One region of the Methylophilus sp. 3sh_L genome, then DNA from elsewhere that is predicted to be linked to it. Evidence: predicted binding sites of a transcription regulator. Region 1 holds the regulator's gene; each other region holds the start of a gene.
The links. Region 1 encodes sigma-54, which starts transcription at its own class of promoters, with help from an activator protein. Its sites were predicted from a motif close to TGGCACNNTTCCTGCT; they were not measured.

Region 1 (6,484 bases):
GGCGGCACTGACCAGAAATTTAACCTGCTCATGGGGCGAGAGTTGCAAAAGCAGGCGGGTCAGGCGCAGCAATGTGTATTGATGATGCCGCTGCTGGAAGGCCTGGATGGCGTGAATAAAATGTCCAAATCACTGGGTAACTATATTGGGATCAGTGAAGCGCCAGAGACTATTTTTGCCAAGATTATGTCAATTTCAGATGAACTGATGTGGCGGTACATTGATTTGCTGTCTTTTGCGACACTGGAAACCATCGCCGAGTGGAAAGCACAAGTCGCAGCTGGTGAAAATCCCCGCAATATCAAAGTCGGCTTTGCACAGGAAATTGTGGCGCGTTTTCATGGCCAAGCTGCCGCAGAAAAAGCGTTGCAAGACTTTCAAACCCGAGCCAAAGGCGGCATCCCAGACGAGGTGCCTGAAGTGTCAGTGACCATTGAAGGCGAAAGCATAGGCATTAGCCAATTGCTCAAGCAGGCAGGCCTGGTCGAAAGTACTAGCGAAGCGATGCGAGCCATACAGCAGGGCGGTGTCAAGCTAGACAGCGTCAAGGTCGACGATAAAAATCTACCCTTGGCAAAAGGGATCACGGTGGTTGCGCAGGTTGGTAAACGCAAATTTGCCAAGATTACGATCAGGTAATAGGGATTGATAAGTTTGTCCCGACAAGCAAAAAGGCCGCGAATGCGGCCTTTTGTTTTAAAGCGATTTGCGCAAATTTGCGGGCGGAATATTCAGTGACTCACGGTATTTGGCAATCGTCCGGCGGGCAACGACGATGCCTTGCTGGGCGAGTGTGTCGGTGATCTGATTGTCCGACAACGGCTTTTTCGGGTTTTCTTCAGCCACCATTTGCTTGATCAATGCGCGGATGGCCGTGGCAGAACATGAACCGCCTGCATCGGTGGCAACCGAGCTGCCAAAGAAGTATTTGAGTTCATAGACGCCCCGCGGTGTGAGCATGTACTTATGCGTGGTGACACGTGAAACGGTGCTTTCATGTAAATCGAGCTCTTCGGCGATTTCACGCAGCACCAGTGGCCGCATGGCAATTTCCCCGTGCTCAAAGAAGTTGCGCTGGCGGTCCACAATGGCTTGCGACACGCGCAGAATGGTCGAGAACCGTTGCTGGATGTTTTTAATCATCCATTTGGCTTCTTGCATCTGGCTTTGCAAGTATTGGCCTGAGCTCTCGCGGTTGCGCTTGAGGATGTCTGCGTACATCTGGTTGATGCGTAGCTTGGGAATCACTCCATCGTTTAAGGAGGCGACCCAGATGCCTTTGATTTTTTTCACCACCACATCGTGCTGGATAAAGTGATCGTGACTAAAGTTGGAAAACTCGCTGCCGGGTCTGGGGTTTTGTTGGCGGATCAGTTGTTGTGCGGCTTTGAGTGCGGCTTCGTCACAAGCCAGCACTTTTCGCAGTTTGACAAAGTCTTTGTTGGCTAGCAGCGCCAAATGGTCTTTGGCGATTGCAATCGCCGTTTGCAGATATGGCGTCTCTGCGGGCAAGTGCATCAGTTGCAACAGCAGGCATTCACGTAAATCACGTGCACCAACGCCCAGGGGGTCCAGGTTCTGGATCAGCTTGAGCGCGGTTTCCAGTTCTAGCAGCTCTACTTCAAGTTCAAGAGGCAGGTGCTCAACGATCTCCTGTAAATCCTGTTCGAGATAGCCATCGTCATTAATGCTGTCCAGCAATAACTTGACCAGGCTCATGTCCCGCTGCGACAAGTGTGCCAGCTGGATCTGGTCTATTAAATGCTCACGCAAGCTGATGCTGGTGGTTTCCTGCCGGGAAAAGTCGCTGTCTTCATCTTCTTGATGATTGCGGCCGGCCTCATCCCAGTTGCTGGTACTGCCAAACTCCTCATAATCATCTTCAAATTCTGGCGGGGTGAATTCCTCGCTTAAGTTAGGCAGATCGCTCTCGCTCCCGCCAAGGTCGTCATGCAGCTCTTCGCGCAAGCTTTCCGCGGGTGCTGTGATTTCATGCTGCGTGGCCATGTCAAACGAGCTGGCATCTGTCAGCTCTGGCTCGGGGCTGGCCGCTGGCGCTGAACCCTCTTCAAACTCGCCGTCTTCTCCGTCAGACATTTCTAACAAAGGGTTTTCTTGCAGGATGGTTTCCAGCTCCTGGTTCAGCTCCAGCGTGGACAGTTGCAGCAAACGGATAGACTGCTGCAACTGCGGAGTCAGCGCCAGGTTTTGCGAAATACGTAATTGCAGGTTCTGTTTCATGACGGATTACAGCCTAAAATTCTTGCCCAGATAGACTTCACGTACACCCTCGTTCTGAATGATTTCATCAGGGGTCCCTGCCGCAAACACAGCGCCTTCGTTGACGATGTATGCGCGATCACAGATGTCCAACGTCTCGCGGACATTGTGGTCTGTAATTAAAATACCAATATTTTGGCTGCTCAGGTAGCGGATGATTTTCTGGATTTCAATCACGGCAATCGGGTCAATCCCGGCGAACGGTTCATCAAGCAAAATAAATTTAGGGTCAGTAGCGAGGCAGCGTGCAATTTCAACGCGCCGACGCTCCCCCCCTGATAAGCTGACTGCCTGGCTATTGCGGATGTGCTGGATATGTAATTGATCCAGCAACGACTCCAACTTGGCCTCACGCTCCTCTTCTGTGTAGGGGCGCGTCTCCAGAATGGAGAGGATGTTGTCGGTCACGCTGAGCTTGCGGAAAATCGAGGCTTCCTGTGGCAGGTAAGCGAGGCCCATACGCGCACGTTCATGCATGGGCGCGCGGCTAACATCGGTGCCATTGAGGGTGATGTTGCCCTCATCCAGCGCGACCAGGCCGACAATCATGTAAAAGCTGGTGGTCTTGCCCGCACCATTGGGGCCAAGCAGGCCAATCACTTCGCCGCTACGTAACTCAAGCGTCGTATTTTTGACGACGGTACGGCCCAGGTAGGTTTTTTTCAGGTGGTTGACCTGCAAATGGTTTTGCTCTGCTAACGCCATGGTTTCCATCTTTAAGCTTACTCTTTACCTTGTTCGCTGGTGCTTTCAGCGGGTGCAGGTTCCACCTTGAGTTGCAGTGAGCGATTCATGCGCAACCCTTGCTGCGAGGTGGGTTTGTTGTCAATCACTGGTGGCGTGGTTTTGTTTTTAGGCTGGATCGTGGCCTTAACGCGGCTACCGGCTGTACCGTTCGGGTTGGCTTTAGTGCCGCCAATGACCTCCGCATACTCGGCATTGGCGTCATAGCTGATGTAGTCGCCATTCACAATGTCTTCGCCGCGTTTAACCCAGGCATTGGTATACAGTTGTACCTTATCCATGCGGGCATTGTATTCAATGCGTTGACCACTGCCTTGCATCCACTCGTCTTTACCGGTGCGTTTTTGCTTGAAGGTGGTTGGATTGCCAGTACAGGTGCTGTGCTGAAAGCCGTCCTGGTCCTCACGTACGATCATTTTGTCGGCCTTGATTTGCAAGGTACCCTGATTCAGGATCACATTACCAGTATAGATGCTGATTTTTTTGGCATCGTTCACGGTGACGGTATCTGCTTCCAGTTCTATCGGTTGGTCGCGGTCAGACTCTTCAGCCAGCGCAGTGGCTGGGAGGGAAAATAGCAGCCATACGTGTATGCATGTCACTAAAAATAAAGACTTCTGCGTGTTCAACTCATTTCTCCATCATCAACGCTCATTGGCGCGTTCTGTATCCGTTGCCTGGACAGGGCTTGCCGAACGATTCACTGCGGGTGGACGTTCGTAATGAACGTGTACCCGGTTAAATAGCTGCATGGTATCGGCTCTGTTATCAAAGCGCATCCCCGTCCCAGTAATGACGGTTGCCGGTTTTTGTCGGATTACCACGGGCTGGTCTGTATGGGCCACTTCGGTATCCGGCTCCATCCAAAGTTGTTCGGTTTGCATCTCTGTTTCCGGCTTGGTTACTGATGCTTGGCGGATCACCTTGACCTGCTTGCTAAATTCCACCAGTTTACCATTGGCTGATACCTGTCCACGCTGACCATAAATTTGCGTATAAGGTTTGTCCAGCCCAAACTGGGTAAAGCGGGGTCGTTGCAGCTCGGTATAGTCATTCACTGGGAAATGACGCATTTTTGCAGCGGCCAGCACATATTTGGTGTTGCCGGCGGCATCTGTACGTGTGCTGACAAAGTTGTAGAGCATATAATCGGGTGCCTGGCGATTGAGCTTGCTCATTTTCAATGCTTCTTCCTGCACATTCTGGTTAATCCAGAAGGTCAGCAGCGCCAGCAGTAGCATGAGCGCAATCGGCAATAAAATAGGGTGTTTAAGCATGCTTGAGTTGAGAACTTTCTATGCTAGACAACCTTGGCTTTCAATAGATCATGCATATTGAAAGCCCCTACCAATCGCCCCTCTGTATCTACCGCCAAAAAGCCATTGATTTTGTGTTGCTCCATCATGTTGACTGCTTCAACCGCCATCTGACTGGTTTCCAGTAAATGCGGTGTTCTGTTCATCACGGTATGGATTGGTGAATCAGGTTGTGTATTGCCTTGCATAAACAGCCGCCGCAAATCACCATCGGTGAAAATGCCAATAGGGCGTTGCGCATGATCCACAATCGCTGTAAAACCCATGCCTTTAAGCGAAATTTGCGTAATGGCTTCCTGAATGGAGGCTTGTTCAGCAATCTGAGGGACCGCTGCGCCGGTGCGCATCACATCTTTAATCCGCACCAGCAATCGTCTGCCCAAGCTGCCACCAGGGTGCGAGCGGGCGAAGTCTTCTGCAGTAAACTCGCGCAAGTCCAGCACGCAAAGTGCTAAGGCATCACCAAGCGCCAAGGCGGCCGTGGTGCTGGCCGTTGGGGCCAAGCCGAGCGGACAAGCCTCATGGCTTACGGCTGCACTCAAATGCACTTCCGATTCGCGTGACAGCGTAGACGCTTCACTGCCGGTAATGCTCAATACGCGGGCGCCAATACGGCGAATGGCCGGCAAAATATTAATGATTTCATCACTTTCGCCGGAGTTGGACAGTGCGATCACGACATCTTCTGCGGTAATCATGCCTAGATCACCATGGCTAGCTTCCGCCGGATGCATGAAAAAAGCCGGGGTGCCGGTGCTAGCTAGAGTGGCTGCAATTTTGCCACCAATATGGCCTGATTTGCCCATGCCCGTGACGACCACCCGTCCCTTGCAAGCCAAAATCATATGCACCGCGGCTTCAAATGCACTGCCTATCCGGTCTGCCAATTGCCTGATTTCATCGGCTTCGTGCACCAACACCCCTCGTGCGCGAGTCACGATGTCTGGTGTTTTAACAAGATGGATGCCGGAATTTGCTGTCATCATGGCGGGTTAGTATAACAAGCGAGTTGCCTCACGATAAAGTAAAAGACTCTTTTTTTACGGTTTTTTTACTACTAGGCACATTTTTTGCATAAAACAAAGATTTGTGGCAGGATGCATCATCCTGAAACAATTGCGTTTCATAATAGACATTAACCTTTCAGCACAGGCTGATTGCGGTCAAACGCCTGTTTGGCCAGTTTGGTATAAACGCTTTAGAGCTTTGCATGTTTGATTCCCTGATACATCTTTTATTACTGCTGACCAGTTCAGTCTTTGCCGTGGGTTTATTCCGCATCCTCGGCCTGCCTGCCATGCTTGCCTATTTCATGATCGGCATCGTGTTGGGGCCACACGCACTGGGCTTGCTGGAAGACGAGGAGTCTGGCCGGCAGGTCGCCGAGTTCGGGATTGTGTTTTTGATGTTTAGCATAGGCTTGGAATTTAGTTTGCCTAAGCTATACGCCATGCGTAAAACCCTGTTCGGGCTGGGTGGCGGACAAGTGGTGCTGACCTTGCTCGCTAGCTTGGTGCTGGGCAAAATGGCCGGCCTTAGCTTGACTTCCGCTTTTATTATTGGCGCCGCCATCACCATGTCTTCGACGGCGATTGTGTCCAAAATTCTGATGGAGCGCGTCGACCTTAACTCCAGGCATGGCCGACTGAGTATTGGTGTGTTGCTGTTCCAGGATCTGGCGGTGATCCCTATTTTGGTGTTGATCCAGACACTAGGCGCCCATAGTGATAACTGGCTGGATGTGCTGGGGCTCACACTGGTCAAGTCATCCGTCCTGCTGTTTTTACTGTTCAAGTTTGGTAAAAATATGCTCAACTTCTGGTTTGAGTTGGTGGCAAAACAGCGCTCACGCGAGTTGTTCGTGTTGAATGTGTTGATGGTGACCTTGCTAATGGCTGCCGCGACCAATTACGTGGGCTTATCGTTTGCGCTGGGTGCGTTTGTCGCAGGCATGTTGATTTCCGAGACCAAGTACCGCTACCAGGTGGAGTCGGATATTGCGCCTTTCCGCGATATATTGCTGGGCCTGTTTTTTATCAGCGTAGGCATGTTATTAAACGTGTCGGTGCTGGTTGATCATATCGTACTGATTGTGTTCCTGTTAGCGTTGTTCCTGGTATTTAAAATCGGCTTGATTGCCTTGC
Region 2 (6,484 bases), on a different contig from region 1:
TGCAGACTTACTAATTCCGCTGGCATTGTGAAAAATGACATCTCCGTTTTCAATCTCGAACCTGTAAATATCGCTATTTCCAAGGTCGTGAGTAAATTTTGCTTTTGAAACGCTCCTTAGCACCTGCAGCATCCACCGCTCGGTTTTATTAAGATATCCTGGGCTAACGACATACGCTCTAGTAGGTATTTGTAAGCTTGTAAACTTGGACAATGAATCTAAATCGGCGAACAAATGGGTGGAATATGTAAGTATCTCTTCGCCTTCATATTCGGGCACCTCACATAAAAACCACGGATGAAACAATGGAAGCTCCGCAGAAGAAAAAAATAAAGAATTTCTATCAAATATATCCTGATGAAGCCCAGTTTTATGTACAAAAAACATAGATGTGTAACAAATTTTGTCTGATATATCACAACATCATACACGAAATAAAATTACAGAGATCTTCAGATATATCCTTATTGCTATTGAAATATCAATAATACCTAAGAAGAAATTATTCACTAAAGGCCAATTAAAATGACCAATATATTGCGTAGTGTAATTTTCACCTGAAAGCAATGATGCAAATTCCTTAGATATGGGATTTGCAATGAACCTTAGACAGGCTTTCGGAATGGTATTTGCCAGGGCGCGAAAATCGAAAGGGTTGACTCAAGAGGAGTTTGAGTCCGTATCCCCACGTTCATACATAAGTTATATTGAACGCGGTTCAAGTTCACCAACACTTGAAAAAGTGCACGAATTATCTAAAGTCATGAATGTCCACCCTGCATCTTTAGTTTTCCAAGCATACCTAGAGTTTGAAAAAGAAAGCTCACCTTTAAGTTTGATGGCTACAATCACGGCAGATTTGAGAGAAATTGAATTGTTTAATTCAAATCAAAAGATATCTAAAGTTTAGGTCTTCAACTTTTTATGGATGCCATTTCATCTATCCCCAGCTTAATGCTATTCGAAAAAGAAGGTATCTCTATTGAAGGTTTGATGAAGAGATATGCAATTCTCTTTGATAAGGTAATCTTCAATAGACGTGGGGCGCCATACGAGGTCTTTGGAATAAATCATGTGGCTGAGCTGGTTTCAATTTTTTTGACTCCACAAGGCTCTCTCACTCAAAGAAAAGCATTAGGATCTAACAAGAAATTCAGGGAGTTATTTGTTGATTGTTGGGACGTAGTATCAGATGCAGACAAGTTCGAAGCTGATCGCTATGCAGTTATCAATGACTTACCCTTGGATGGTCTTGGGGATTTTTGTTTTGCTGAAATTCGACGTGAAAACAATCTCTCTGAAGACTCATATGACTTTGATATTGACGACGTGAAAATTTTGAGTGGTGATCTTTATGCAGATATTGGACTGAATTTTTTAGCTGTCTCTGAAGGGCTAGATGTCATTCCCAACTACTCACCCATAATTGGAAGAGCCCTAACAAACGAAATTACAAAAAGAAATGGTCAATGCCATGACTTGTTTGGAGGTGATTTATTAATTCCAAATTTTGATAGCTATAGTTGGGATGAAATTTTGGAGCTTAGAGAAGACAGACATATTAAGGCTTTCCGAAAGGTAGCAGTTGATGCTATGGAGGGATCTAAACCATTGGACACGGCAATCGAGCAGAGGGTAATGTCAGATCTTTTTAGACTTGCTCGAGACGTTAAGCCGGATGTGACACACGCAGTATTAAATGGTGTCGGATCCAATCTTCCGTCACCATTGATGGTTAATCCTCTTGCCATCGCTCTTTCAATGAAAGATGTTAAAGACAACATGGATAGAGATAAAAAATATGGCCATGTGTATTTCATCCAAGGTATGCGTGAGCGAAAGGAATGACTTGATCAATTTTTCGTTCAGGGGGTAGGTAGTTTAGATTTGGATTTTTCTAATGCTCCGTAATCGGGGTGCGCATTTTTTAACTTTTACGAGCTCTTCAAGATTCTATTTTGGGTGGGCCTAATGTCTTTATCCAGTATCGAGAAAAAATTCAACGGAATTTGGTGTCGCGCTCTGGCGCATGGCCCGTTGAATGAGTTGACACCCGAACTCATTGAAAAATGGGCAACCGAAAAGAAACTTACCAATCCAGTGGCGGAAGTCGCTAACGTTGGTGCGTTTCACACAACACCATGTATTGTGTTGACCCTCGAGGAGGGTAAAGCTTGCTTTCCGACTATTCCAGATTCCGGGGATGAGAACTGGCAAATTCGACGAAAAAAATATGAAGACCAGGCTCTTCTGTGGGATAAGGTCGAGTGGTTTTTACCGCTTTGGGTGCCTATGGGTAAGATATCAGACCTTCTTGTTTCCGTTCAAAATGTAACGAGAAGCAGAGCTCTCGATCTATTCAGATATCACACCTCTACACTTTACACCTTGCCTTTCCAAGCGGTATGTATAGAGCAAATATTGCCACTGGCTAAAAGTTTGAAAGATATCGTGCCATTGGCACGAGAGGCGTATCTGGGTGCTTATAGCGGCTACTGGTCAACTAGTGTAGGTACTTTAATACCGGCAATTGAAGGCAGTCTGACACGAATAGTGTCGGATCTGGGAGCAAAGTCTACTACTACTGAAAAGATAGATCACGCAATAGATAAGGCGATTGAAACTGCTGCGCAGATCCATTTTGACCGGATGTGGGTGCCGGCTGAGTATAAGACCTCTACATATCTCTTTGGACAGGACGAGCGTGTTTACGCCTTTGAGACATTTCGGATGTGGCTCAAAAATCATTTTTTTTGCAATACTGAAGACTATCGAGGTGAAACATGGTTGAACAGACACATGTTTGCCCACGGTACAGTTGCTTCATGGCAGCGATCAGGAAATTTTGCTCGTATGATAGTTGCGCTTGCCACTCTCGCAGCCGTCGAATCTTGGTATGAATCTTCCCATAGCCGTCCTATATTGTGGCCCCCCTTACAAACAGGATTCTTTTGCTCATGGGATTACAGTACATGTTGGACCTGTTTTGGGTTGGCAGCCACCAAAAGCATGATAAACCTTGCAAATACAGGGCTAGCTTATTACTGGTCAGAAATGGAAGTCATATGCGAACAATTTGAGGTTTTCTGTGTGCACAAATGGAATTGCACTGCCTGAAACTAGCTTTATAGTTGTGTCTGCGGATCTCGAGCGCATAGACAACCCGATAAGAGTCGCCAGCAATCAATCTCTAGGTTGATGTTTAGAATTCCGATATTGTTTTAAGTTATTCAACAAACTCTCGGTATAAAACTTTAAAAATGGCAACAATTCTTTCGCTCTAAATCTCGCGACAAGTCGATGTCCATGCTCGGAGTCGGTGAATTCTACCCAATCAATAAGTTGTTCATCGCCTTCCGAAATAACGTCGATATTGAAATGCGCTATTGAGTGTCTGAGACTTTGAATCAACGTTTTGAGGTTAGAGATGTGTCCGCCAAATTCGGTTTCATTCAAGCCAATAGATGCCTTCAAGTTATTGTTTATGGGCAATTTCGGCAAATATGTTAAAGCCCTTTCCTTTGGCATGACTATTAGGCCCAGTAAGCAGTTAATCGTTAGAGTGTAGTTATATTGCTTTTCAAAAGGGTATTGGTCTAAAGATGCATAATATTGATTTATTAGAGCAATAGTTCTCTCAATAAACTCATATTCAAGGTCTTGGTAATTTCCCATAAAGTCCTAAACGTATAGCTGCTTGTTTAATAATGACACTTTACGCCCATTAATGGGGCGTCATTATCTATATGATGCACTTTTCCAGAAACGCAATTCCATGATTAATGAATGTAGAGCTTACCTTGCTCAAATTCCTCCAGAAACACCTTGACTACATTTGATGCGCCGTGCCGGGAACTCAAACTGGGCGGTTTGAATCGCTGCCCGCACACGGTCTTTACTCTCCTTCACTTCGGTTTCTGGCAAGCCGACGATGGTGAAACTGGGCAGACCATTCGCCAGATGCACTTCAACCACCACTTCTGGTGCATCCATCCCACTTAAGGCCCGACTGTATAACACGGCCAAACTCATGTCGCACTCCCGCACCAAAGAATGCTAACAATTGTAAATTAATTTTTACTTTTTGGCGGCGTCGGCTTGTTCCAGCTGGCTGATTTTTTCTTCAAGCTGTTTTAACTGTTGCTGCGTGCGTGCCAGCAAAGCGGCCTGAATATCAAATTCCTCGCGTGAAACAAGTTCCATTTTGGGGAGCGCGCCCTGAATTAGTGCATGCAAATTGTTTTCAAGCTCTGAAATGGGGCTTGAGTCAATTAGTTGTTTGATTTTAAAAGATAATTCTTTAATTTTTTCGTTTGAAAATAGCATGGCAAGCTCTCCTTGTGAGGCTATTCTAGCATGTAAGCACATCAAAAAAGTGTATGCAAATGGTTGATTTTTATATGTTTTTAATAAATAACATGATGTTGCGATGTTAATTTAACTTTTAGGATTAAATTATTTTATTAATTAATTGATTTTTAATGATTATATAGGTTGGCACGTGCTTTGCTTTTAGGTCAATGTTGTTTCATTCTCGTTTACAACAATTCGATCAAGATTTTCACAGAGAGAGGACTAAATAAATGCGCCAATCTAAGTTAATTACAGCTGTACTCGCGACACTGTCTTTCGCTAATTTTGCACATGCCGATGAGCCAAAGGTTTTGCATGAAGAGCTTAAAGAGGCAAAAGCACCATACATGGAAGAAAAACAGGCCGGTTCCGATTGGGCTGCGACAGGTAACATCGGTGTGGTATCTGACTACTACTTCCGTGGTATTTCACAATCCTGGCACAAGCCGACCGTACAAGGCGGTATGGATATTACGCATTCCAGCGGTTTCTATACTGGCGTTTGGGGTTCTGGTGTAACACCAAATACTTATCCTGATGCAAACACCGAAATTGATGTTTATGCAGGTTTTAATGGCACCATTCCTACAGTTGAGAAACTGGGCTATACAGTCGGTGTTTATGGATACTTGTATCCAGGTGGTTCTTGGAAAAAATACAAATTTACAGGCGATAACAATCCAGATGGTACTTTAAAAAGTCAAACCCCAAAAGGTGGTCGTTGGGATACATATGAATTGAATGCAGGTCTCTCATATGATTGGATTAGCGCAAAACTTTCTTACACGTTAACAGATTGGTTTGGCGCAGATAAAGATACTGGTTGGAACGGTAGCACCAAAGGCTCAACTTATATTGAATTGAATGCGGCGTATCCATTACCTTGGTGGGATTTAACGCTGATTGCTCACGTTGGACGTTTAAATGTTGCTGGCAAACTAGATCCTAACGCTGACTTTTCTGCAATCGGTGGTGGTTCAGCACCTAGCTCCTCTACATCGGGCGCTACGAATCCTGATTACACAGACTGGAAGATTGGTTTGAGTAAAGCATTCAAAATTGGGGCTACCGAAGGTTGGAATGCTGGGGTGTACTGGATTGAGTCAGACAACTCTCGTTATTGGGGTCGTAATGGCTATGGCGGCTCAAGCTTTAATGGAGCACCATCAACACAATTTAAGAACCTGAATGATGGTCGTGTTGTTTTAACATTAGGCCGTACATTCTAAGTAAGCAAGTTTTAGATCTGGCGGGCATGTGCCTGCCAGAGTTAACAACGGGAGAAGCAAATGAAATTTGTATCCGCAATAATCAAGCCATTCAAGCTTGATGAGGTGCGTGAGGCTTTGTCCAATATTGGCGTACAAGGCATCACTGTCACTGAAGTCAAAGGATTTGGCCGTCAAAAAGGGCATACCGAGTTGTATCGTGGTGCTGAATATGTCGTAGATTTTTTGCCTAAAGTTAAACTCGAAGTTGCGATCAAAGATGACATGCTGGATCAGGTCGTAGATGCGATTGAGAAAGCAGCAGCAACAGGCAAAATCGGCGATGGCAAAGTCTTTGTCTTCGATTTGGAACAAGTTTACCGTATACGTACCGGCGAAACCGGTCCGGATGCGTTATAAGAAAGGGCTTCTGTTATGAAGAAAATTCTTTCAATCTTATCGCTGGTCGCCGTGATGGGTCTGGCGGCAAGCCCAGTCAGTTATGCAGAAGAAACGGTGACTGAAACCATTACCGTACAAGAAACCGTTTCTACTGATGCGGCGCCTGCGGCCGAAGCGCCTGCAGCGGCCGAAGCTGCCCCTGCTGCTGAAGCAGCGCCAGCGCCAACAATGGATGTGGGTAATACCGCATTTATGATTGTTGCCACAGTACTGGTGATTTTGATGACGATTCCTGGCTTGGCATTGTTCTACGGCGGTTTGGTACGTCAGAAAAACATGTTGTCAGTGCTGATGCAAGTGTTTGTTGTCTTCTCAATGATTTCTGTGTTGTGGGCTGCGTATGGTTACAGCATGGCTTTCAGCGAAGGTAACATGATTGTCGGTGGATTAAGCAAGGCGTTTCTGGCGGGTGTTACACCAGAAAGCCTCTCCGGCACTATTCCAGAATATGTGTTTTTGAC
Region 3 (6,484 bases), on a different contig from region 1:
CAACGTGACTGCCTGGAAGAAACTGAATAATGGACGCAGCTCATGATCAATAATCAAGGCATGGCGCTCTGTCCCGCCAGTCGCGGCCAGCAGCACAGGCACATCCACCAAGGCTTCGAGGTGCACCAGATCAAACAAATGCTTGAACAACCCACCATAAGAGGCGCGGTACACTGGTGTCGCCACCACCAGCAAATCAGCGGTTTCAATCGCCTGGATATCTTGTTGCACGTTGACTGGCAACGCTTTGGGGTCGTAGGAAGCGACCAGGCTGCCGGCGATTTCGCTTAACTCCACCACGTGCAGATCAATCGGGATTTGCTGCCCCAACTTTTGCGTGATCGCCTGCACCAACGCAGCGGTTCTGGAAGGTAATTTATAGCTGCCGGAGACGGCAGTGACTTTTAAAGGACGGCTCATCATGACTCCTGAAATATCGGTGACTAATGTCGTTTGCACGAAAACTCGCAACCGACTCGCTTGCTAGAGTATTAGCACCATCCATGCCAGGGAATAATATAGTTATATTTCAATGACTTATATAAAAAATCCCTTTTAATAAGTGTTGGATTCCAGCGCTAGTTGCTGATCAACTGCTGCTAAATCAGCAGTTTTCCGCTGCCATGCGGCGCTTAGTCGTGCTTTCGTCTTCCGATGGTTGCTGATTTTGCAGCAGCGATTCAGCAACAAACTGTTTCTATAGAGGCGGCTGCCGGCGCTTTAATTTATATTCTTTTTTAAATTCAATGATTTAGTTATTGGCATATTAAATGCAACAGCATTAACAGACGCGTGGCGCAAACAACATCCCCGTCACGCTTTATTGATCCCTTTTTGAACAAGGAAAGACTATGACTGCACAAGCAAATAAAATTGCGCATTTGCCTGTAAACCTGCCGCGGCAACCCGCGCATTTGATTAAAAGTGACGCCGAAGCCTTGACCGTCGCCAAGCAGGTGGCCAGCGAAATCGCTAAAGAAGCCGCCCTGCGCGACCAGGAACGCCGCCTGCCTCGCAAAGAGCTCGACCTGTTTTCAAGCAGCGGCTTGTGGGGCATTACCGTACCTAAAGAATATGGCGGCGCCTTTGTCTCTAACAAAACGCTGGCAGAAGTGGTAGCCACCGTGGCCGAAGCCGACCCCAGTGTCGGCCAGATTCCACAGAATCATTTATATATGGTGGAAGGCTTGCGCCTGGATGGCTCAGAGTTTCAGAAAAAATACTTTTTTGAGTTGGTGCTGCAAGGCGTGCGGTTTGGCAATGCTTTCTCCGAGATTGGCACCAAGAGCGTCAATGACGTGAAAACCAAACTCACGCCCACCAATAGCGGCTACTTTTTAAACGGCAAAAAATTCTATTCTTCAGGCGCCTTGCTGGCGGACTGGGTGCCAGTGGTGGCCAAAGATGAACACGACAACACCGTGGTGGCATTCGTACCCGCTGGCGCAGAAGGCCTGACCATTATTGATGACTGGTCCAGCTTTGGCCAACGCACCACCGCTAGCGGGACGACCATCCTGGAAAATATTTTTGTGCCCAGCGAATATGTGTTGCCGCATCATTTGGCGTTTGACCGCCCGACCACCATGGGGCCGATTGCGCAGATTATCCAGGCGGCGGTGGATACCGGCATCGCCCGCGCAGCGTTTAAAGATACGCTGCACTTTGTGCGCAACTACACACGGCCATGGATAGATACCGATCTGGAACACGGCTACGAAGATCCGCATACCATCAAGGATATCGGTGACTTGCAGATTCGCCTGCACGCCACCGAGGCCTTACTGGCACGCGCGGGTGAATACATAGACGAAGCGCAGCGTAACCCGAATGAAGACACCGTGGCCGAAGCTTCGATTGCGGTAGCTGAAGCCAAAGTGCTAAGTACCGAAACTGCCTTGCTGGCAGGTAGTAAACTGTTTGAACTGGCCGGCACACGCTCAACCCTGGGTGAGTACAACCTGGACCGCCACTGGCGCAATGCACGTACGCATACCCTGCACGATCCGGTACGCTGGAAATACCATGCCGTCGGCAACTACAGCCTGAACAAGGTGAAACCGCCGCGCCATCCTTGGATTTAATCCAGAACGGTTCTAGCTTAACCACGTAAACAAACAGCCCGATAAACGATCGGGCTGTTTGTTTTGAGGCCTTAGCACAGTCTGCACAAACGGCTATAAAAGACTATGCCTCGAAGTACACACCGTTTACCAGCGATAGGTGGCCGTCAGCATGGCACGCCGTGGCTCGCCATAGTAGCAACTGCCAACAGCGCAATTAGCGATATATTCTTTATTGGCCAGGTTGCGTGCATTGAATGCCAGCGTCCAGTGCTGCAGGTCATACCCGACCAAGGCATCCCATAAGGTATATGATGGAATCCGCTCGGATGCAGAATCAAAATTGCCACGGGTAGAGCCGTTATAGCGTGCACCCAAGCCCACTTTTAACCCATTATTAAAGCGGTAATCACTCCACACCGCGAGCGTGTTTTCAGGCGTGGCCAGCAAAGGCGTGCCTATCTGCTGCGGGTTGCTGCTGGCGGTGATTTCAACCTTGGGCGTATACGTATAGGCCGTAATCAGGTTCATATGTTCAATCGGCTGTGTTTGTATTTCGAGCTCCAGTCCACGCACCTGCATCTGTCCAGTTTGCCGGGGGCTAAAGTTGGGGTCGTAAGTAATAATATTGTTACGTTCCAACTCAAACCATGCCGCACTGTATCTGTTTTTGCTGCCCGGCGGCTGGTAGCGCACACCGAACTCATACTGCTTGCCGGTTTCGGGTTTAAAGCCTTTGCCTGTTTGCGGGTTGATCGTCGTGGTGGGGATAAAAGATTCTGAATAGCTGAAATAAGGCGCAAGGCCATTGTCTGCTAAATAGAGCAAGCCAGCGCGGCTGGTCAATTTATGATCATTGTAGCGATCATCCGTGCCTGCAATACGCTCTGCATTCTCAGTGGTGGCATCGTCGTAGCGGCCGCCCAAGGTTGCAATCCAATGCGAGCCCCATTTGATCTGATCTTGCAGATAAAAACCGGTTTGCGCCAGTTTGATCTTGCTATCCGTATCAGGACTGCCCACAGGGATATTCTGTGCAGTCTCCGGAGCCAACAAATCCAGGTCTGGCGCACTGCCAGAATAGAATTGATTGCGGTCCCTGACCTTTTGGTAATCCAGGCCCGCCAGCAAGGTATGTTGCCAATCCCCCGCCTGAATCCGCCATTGCAGCTGATTGTCTATGGTGAAGGCTTTGATGTGGTCCGGGCTACCGTTCATCTGGCGGGTAATATAGCGATAATTGTCTGCATCAGCTGGTGCTGCAGGATTGACCTGGTTATACCCCAGTCCAAACACCTGCCAATACGCCAAATCTACCTCGCTGTAGCGTGCATTCTGCCTGAAGGTCCACTGGTCATTGAAGCTATGCTCAAACAGATAGCCGACATACCATTGCTTTTGCTCAAAGCGGTTAAATTTTCTATCGCCGACAAAGGTCTTGTAAGGCAACTTTTCTCCCGATGGCGTGCGCAGCAGCGTACCCTGTTCTGGCAAGGCCCCTGCAAAGATCCCGCCATCCGAGTTCATATACTGCGACATGACGGTCAAACTGGTTTTATCTGAAGGCAGAAAGGTAATTGACGGCGCAATAAACACCCTGTCATCCTTCATGCCTTGACGCGGCAAGTCGGCGTCACGCACCAGGCCGGTCATCCGGTACAACACGGTGCCGTCTTCATTAAGCGGCCCCGAAAAATCACCGGCGAGCTGCTCACGCGAGTAATTCCCCAGTTGCATCTGGATTTCTTTGAGTGGGGTCGCGGTGGGGCGTTTGCTGACCACATTGATCAAGCCGCCTGCGGTACTTTGCCCATACAGCACAGAGGCTGGGCCGCGCAGGATTTCGAGGCGCTCAATGCCATAATTTTCGATTCTGCCGGTCGCAAACGTGCCGGCATTGCGCCACGGCAAGCCGTCTTGATAAAAACCGGGTGAATACGCGTCAATGCCACGCAAGGCAATCCAGTCATATCTTGAATCCGGGCCATAAGGCGCCACATTCACCCCTGGCGTATAGGCCATGCCTTCACGCAGGCTTTGCGCACCAATGGCCTGAATAAAATCTTTAGTCACCACCGAGACCGACTGCGGCGTTTCCATCACCGAAGTATCGGTTTTGGTCCCCGTGGCGGACTGTTCGGCAATATAGCCTTTGATTGGGCTCCAGGCCGTTTCTTTGTTGGCCGCGGCTGTCACTTTCACCTCAGGCAAAGTACTTTCCTTGCCCGATTGCGGAATAATGGCATACCGGTGTTCGCCACGATGCTCAACTGCCAGCCCCGAGCCTTTGAGCAAGATTTCCAAGGCCTGCTGTACCGTAAACCTGCCATGCAAGCCCGTGCTGGACTTACCATCGGCCAGCGCAGCGTTGGCGGACAGCATAATGCCCGCTTCGGCGGCAAATCGGCTTAATACCTGGCTCAATGGGCCAGCGGGAATCTGGTACTCCTGCAGGACGGTTTCTTTCTCAGCGGCATGCAGGATAGGCAATGGCGTGATGCTACTGATCATGAGGGTCAGTAACGCCAGTCGGACATGCCGCGCCAGCGGCAAAGTGTGATGCAATTTCATTCAAGCTCCCTGTTGGTTAGAAATAATCTGTTGTTATCTCTAAACCGAAACAGCGCTTTAAAAAGGGAACCTCACCCACAAAAAAAATACAAAACTTCTCGCGTGCCTAATCCCAAACACGATGACAGGCGCTCAAGAAGCAGGCAGCAACTGGATATTGCCTTGTGCATCGGTCTGCTGGCGGATACCCAAACTATGACTGATTTCCTGTAGCACCAGCGGCACGTTGGCAAACGGGTAAGCACCCATTAAGCGTAAATGGGCAATGCCTGGGGCCACTGTCAGTGAGGTCGTATGGTAGCGTGACAACTCGGCCACAAAGTCTTTGAGCGATTGATTATCCGCAATCAGGATGCCGCGGGTCCAGGCTTCACGGGCGGGAAGCGCGGCCTGTACAGCGCCAACACTGTGCCGGTCAAAGTAGGCCTGCTGCCCGGCACGCAGCGTGATGGGGCTGCCTTGTGTTGGCGTAATCGCCACCTGCCCCTCATAGACGGCAAGCAAGGTGCGCTCAGCCTGCTGGCAGACGGTAAAGCGCGTCCCCAAAGCCGTCAAGCGCCCATGCCGCGTATCCACGACCAAGGGCCGCGCTTGCGGATCATGGCCCGATTGCAGCAGTATTTCGCCGTATTCCAGCGTGATACGCCGCAACATCCAGCCATAGGCAACCCGCACCTGCGTGTCGGTATTCAACCAGAGCGTGCCTTGATCCGCCAAGAGCACGCGATGCGTTCTGCCTGCTGGCGTACGGTAGGTGCTGGTGTTGGCGGTAAGTGTCGTCACCCAATCCTGCCACGGACTGTAGCGATGCAGCAGGCTCACGCCCAAGTAAGTGGCGCCTGCCAGGCCGAGCATTTTTAATGCCTGCCTGCGTCCACTGGAATGCAGCAAGGCTTGGTGCGAGGCCGACTTGCTGGCGACGGCATTCAGACTGGAGAAGCTGGCATTAATCGCTTCTACCTCGGCCCATGCGCGCTGGTGGACAGGATGCGCCGCCAACCACGCTTGCCAAGCCTGCCGCTCATCCTGCCCAGGTTCGCCATCACCGAGCACGGCAAACCACTCTGCCGCTTGTTGCAACGCCAGCTGCTCTAAGGGCGGCATTGCTGCCTTGACTGCAGACGGCCTCATGCAGGCTGTCTTTCAGATTGCCATTGCTGGCGCAACAACAGGCAATGCATCATGGCGTTCGCCATATATTTTTTTACCATGCGCTCAGAGACTGCCAGCCTTTCGGCAATCTCCTTGTATTGGAAACCATAAATCTGCGCCAGCAAAAAGGCCGCCTTGGCCTTGGGGTTGAGCCGGCTCAGCATCGCATCCACTTCCAGCAGGGCTTCGACTATCATGGCCTGCTGCTCTTGCGAAATATAAGCAGATTCTTCCTGACTCAGTGCATTGAGGTAACTTTGTTCCAGGGCCTGGCGACGCCACTGGTCTATCATTAAGCCTTTGGCAATCTGCAACAGATAAATGCGTGGCGTATATACATGCTGTAACACTTCCTGCTTTAGCAGGAGTTTGACAAAGGTATCCTGAGCCAAGTCTGCCGCGTGGTGTGCACAGCCGACTTTTTTATTCAGCCAGCGACACAACCAGGGATGATGTGCTTGGTACCAAACGGTGACCGGTAAATGCGGAGAATCTGCCATGGCAGCTCTATCCTCAAATGATAATAATTCTCATTTTAATATTAAGCTAAACAATCGACAAGCCTAAGTTCTGCATATCCCGTTATCAGGAAAAATACACCTTCCATCTAGTGAACACACTCGGTTACTTTGCGTATTTAAGCAATGAAAAAGCCCAACACCAGGTTGGGCTCAATGCTTGCACATATGCCACTCACC

Region 2: a site for sigma-54 is predicted at 4,496-4,511, ahead of ACIDF8_RS09135 (TorF family putative porin). Genes of this name have one in related genera too.
Region 3: a site for sigma-54 is predicted at 760-775, ahead of ACIDF8_RS07835 (SfnB family sulfur acquisition oxidoreductase). Genes of this name have one in related genera too.

The regions. Positions count from the first base shown of each region.
Region 1 covers NZ_JBKOUF010000007.1:89,055-95,538, reverse strand. The annotation lists gene tyrS (tyrosine--tRNA ligase) at 1-639, shown strand, start outside; gene ACIDF8_RS12665 (RNA polymerase factor sigma-54) at 697-2,241, opposite strand; gene lptB (LPS export ABC transporter ATP-binding protein) at 2,248-2,985, opposite strand; gene lptA (lipopolysaccharide transport periplasmic protein LptA) at 3,003-3,653, opposite strand; gene lptC (LPS export ABC transporter periplasmic protein LptC) at 3,669-4,301, opposite strand; gene ACIDF8_RS12645 (KpsF/GutQ family sugar-phosphate isomerase) at 4,325-5,326, opposite strand; gene ACIDF8_RS12640 (cation:proton antiporter) at 5,551-6,484, shown strand, end outside.
Region 2 covers NZ_JBKOUF010000003.1:284,914-291,397, forward strand. The annotation lists gene ACIDF8_RS09100 (hypothetical protein) at 1-387, opposite strand, end outside; gene ACIDF8_RS09105 (helix-turn-helix domain-containing protein) at 599-910, shown strand; gene ACIDF8_RS09110 (hypothetical protein) at 925-1,848, shown strand; gene ACIDF8_RS09115 (hypothetical protein) at 1,972-3,117, shown strand; gene ACIDF8_RS09120 (HEPN family nuclease) at 3,184-3,675, opposite strand; partial or broken gene ACIDF8_RS09125 (magnesium chelatase domain-containing protein) at 3,838-4,032, opposite strand; gene ACIDF8_RS09130 (accessory factor UbiK family protein) at 4,078-4,368, opposite strand; gene ACIDF8_RS09135 (TorF family putative porin) at 4,584-5,582, shown strand; gene glnK (P-II family nitrogen regulator) at 5,643-5,981, shown strand; gene ACIDF8_RS09145 (ammonium transporter) at 5,997-6,484, shown strand, end outside.
Region 3 covers NZ_JBKOUF010000003.1:11,189-17,672, forward strand. The annotation lists gene msuE (FMN reductase) at 1-420, opposite strand, end outside; gene ACIDF8_RS07835 (SfnB family sulfur acquisition oxidoreductase) at 852-2,084, shown strand; gene ACIDF8_RS07840 (TonB-dependent siderophore receptor) at 2,211-4,634, opposite strand; gene ACIDF8_RS07845 (FecR domain-containing protein) at 4,767-5,765, opposite strand; gene ACIDF8_RS07850 (sigma-70 family RNA polymerase sigma factor) at 5,762-6,286, opposite strand.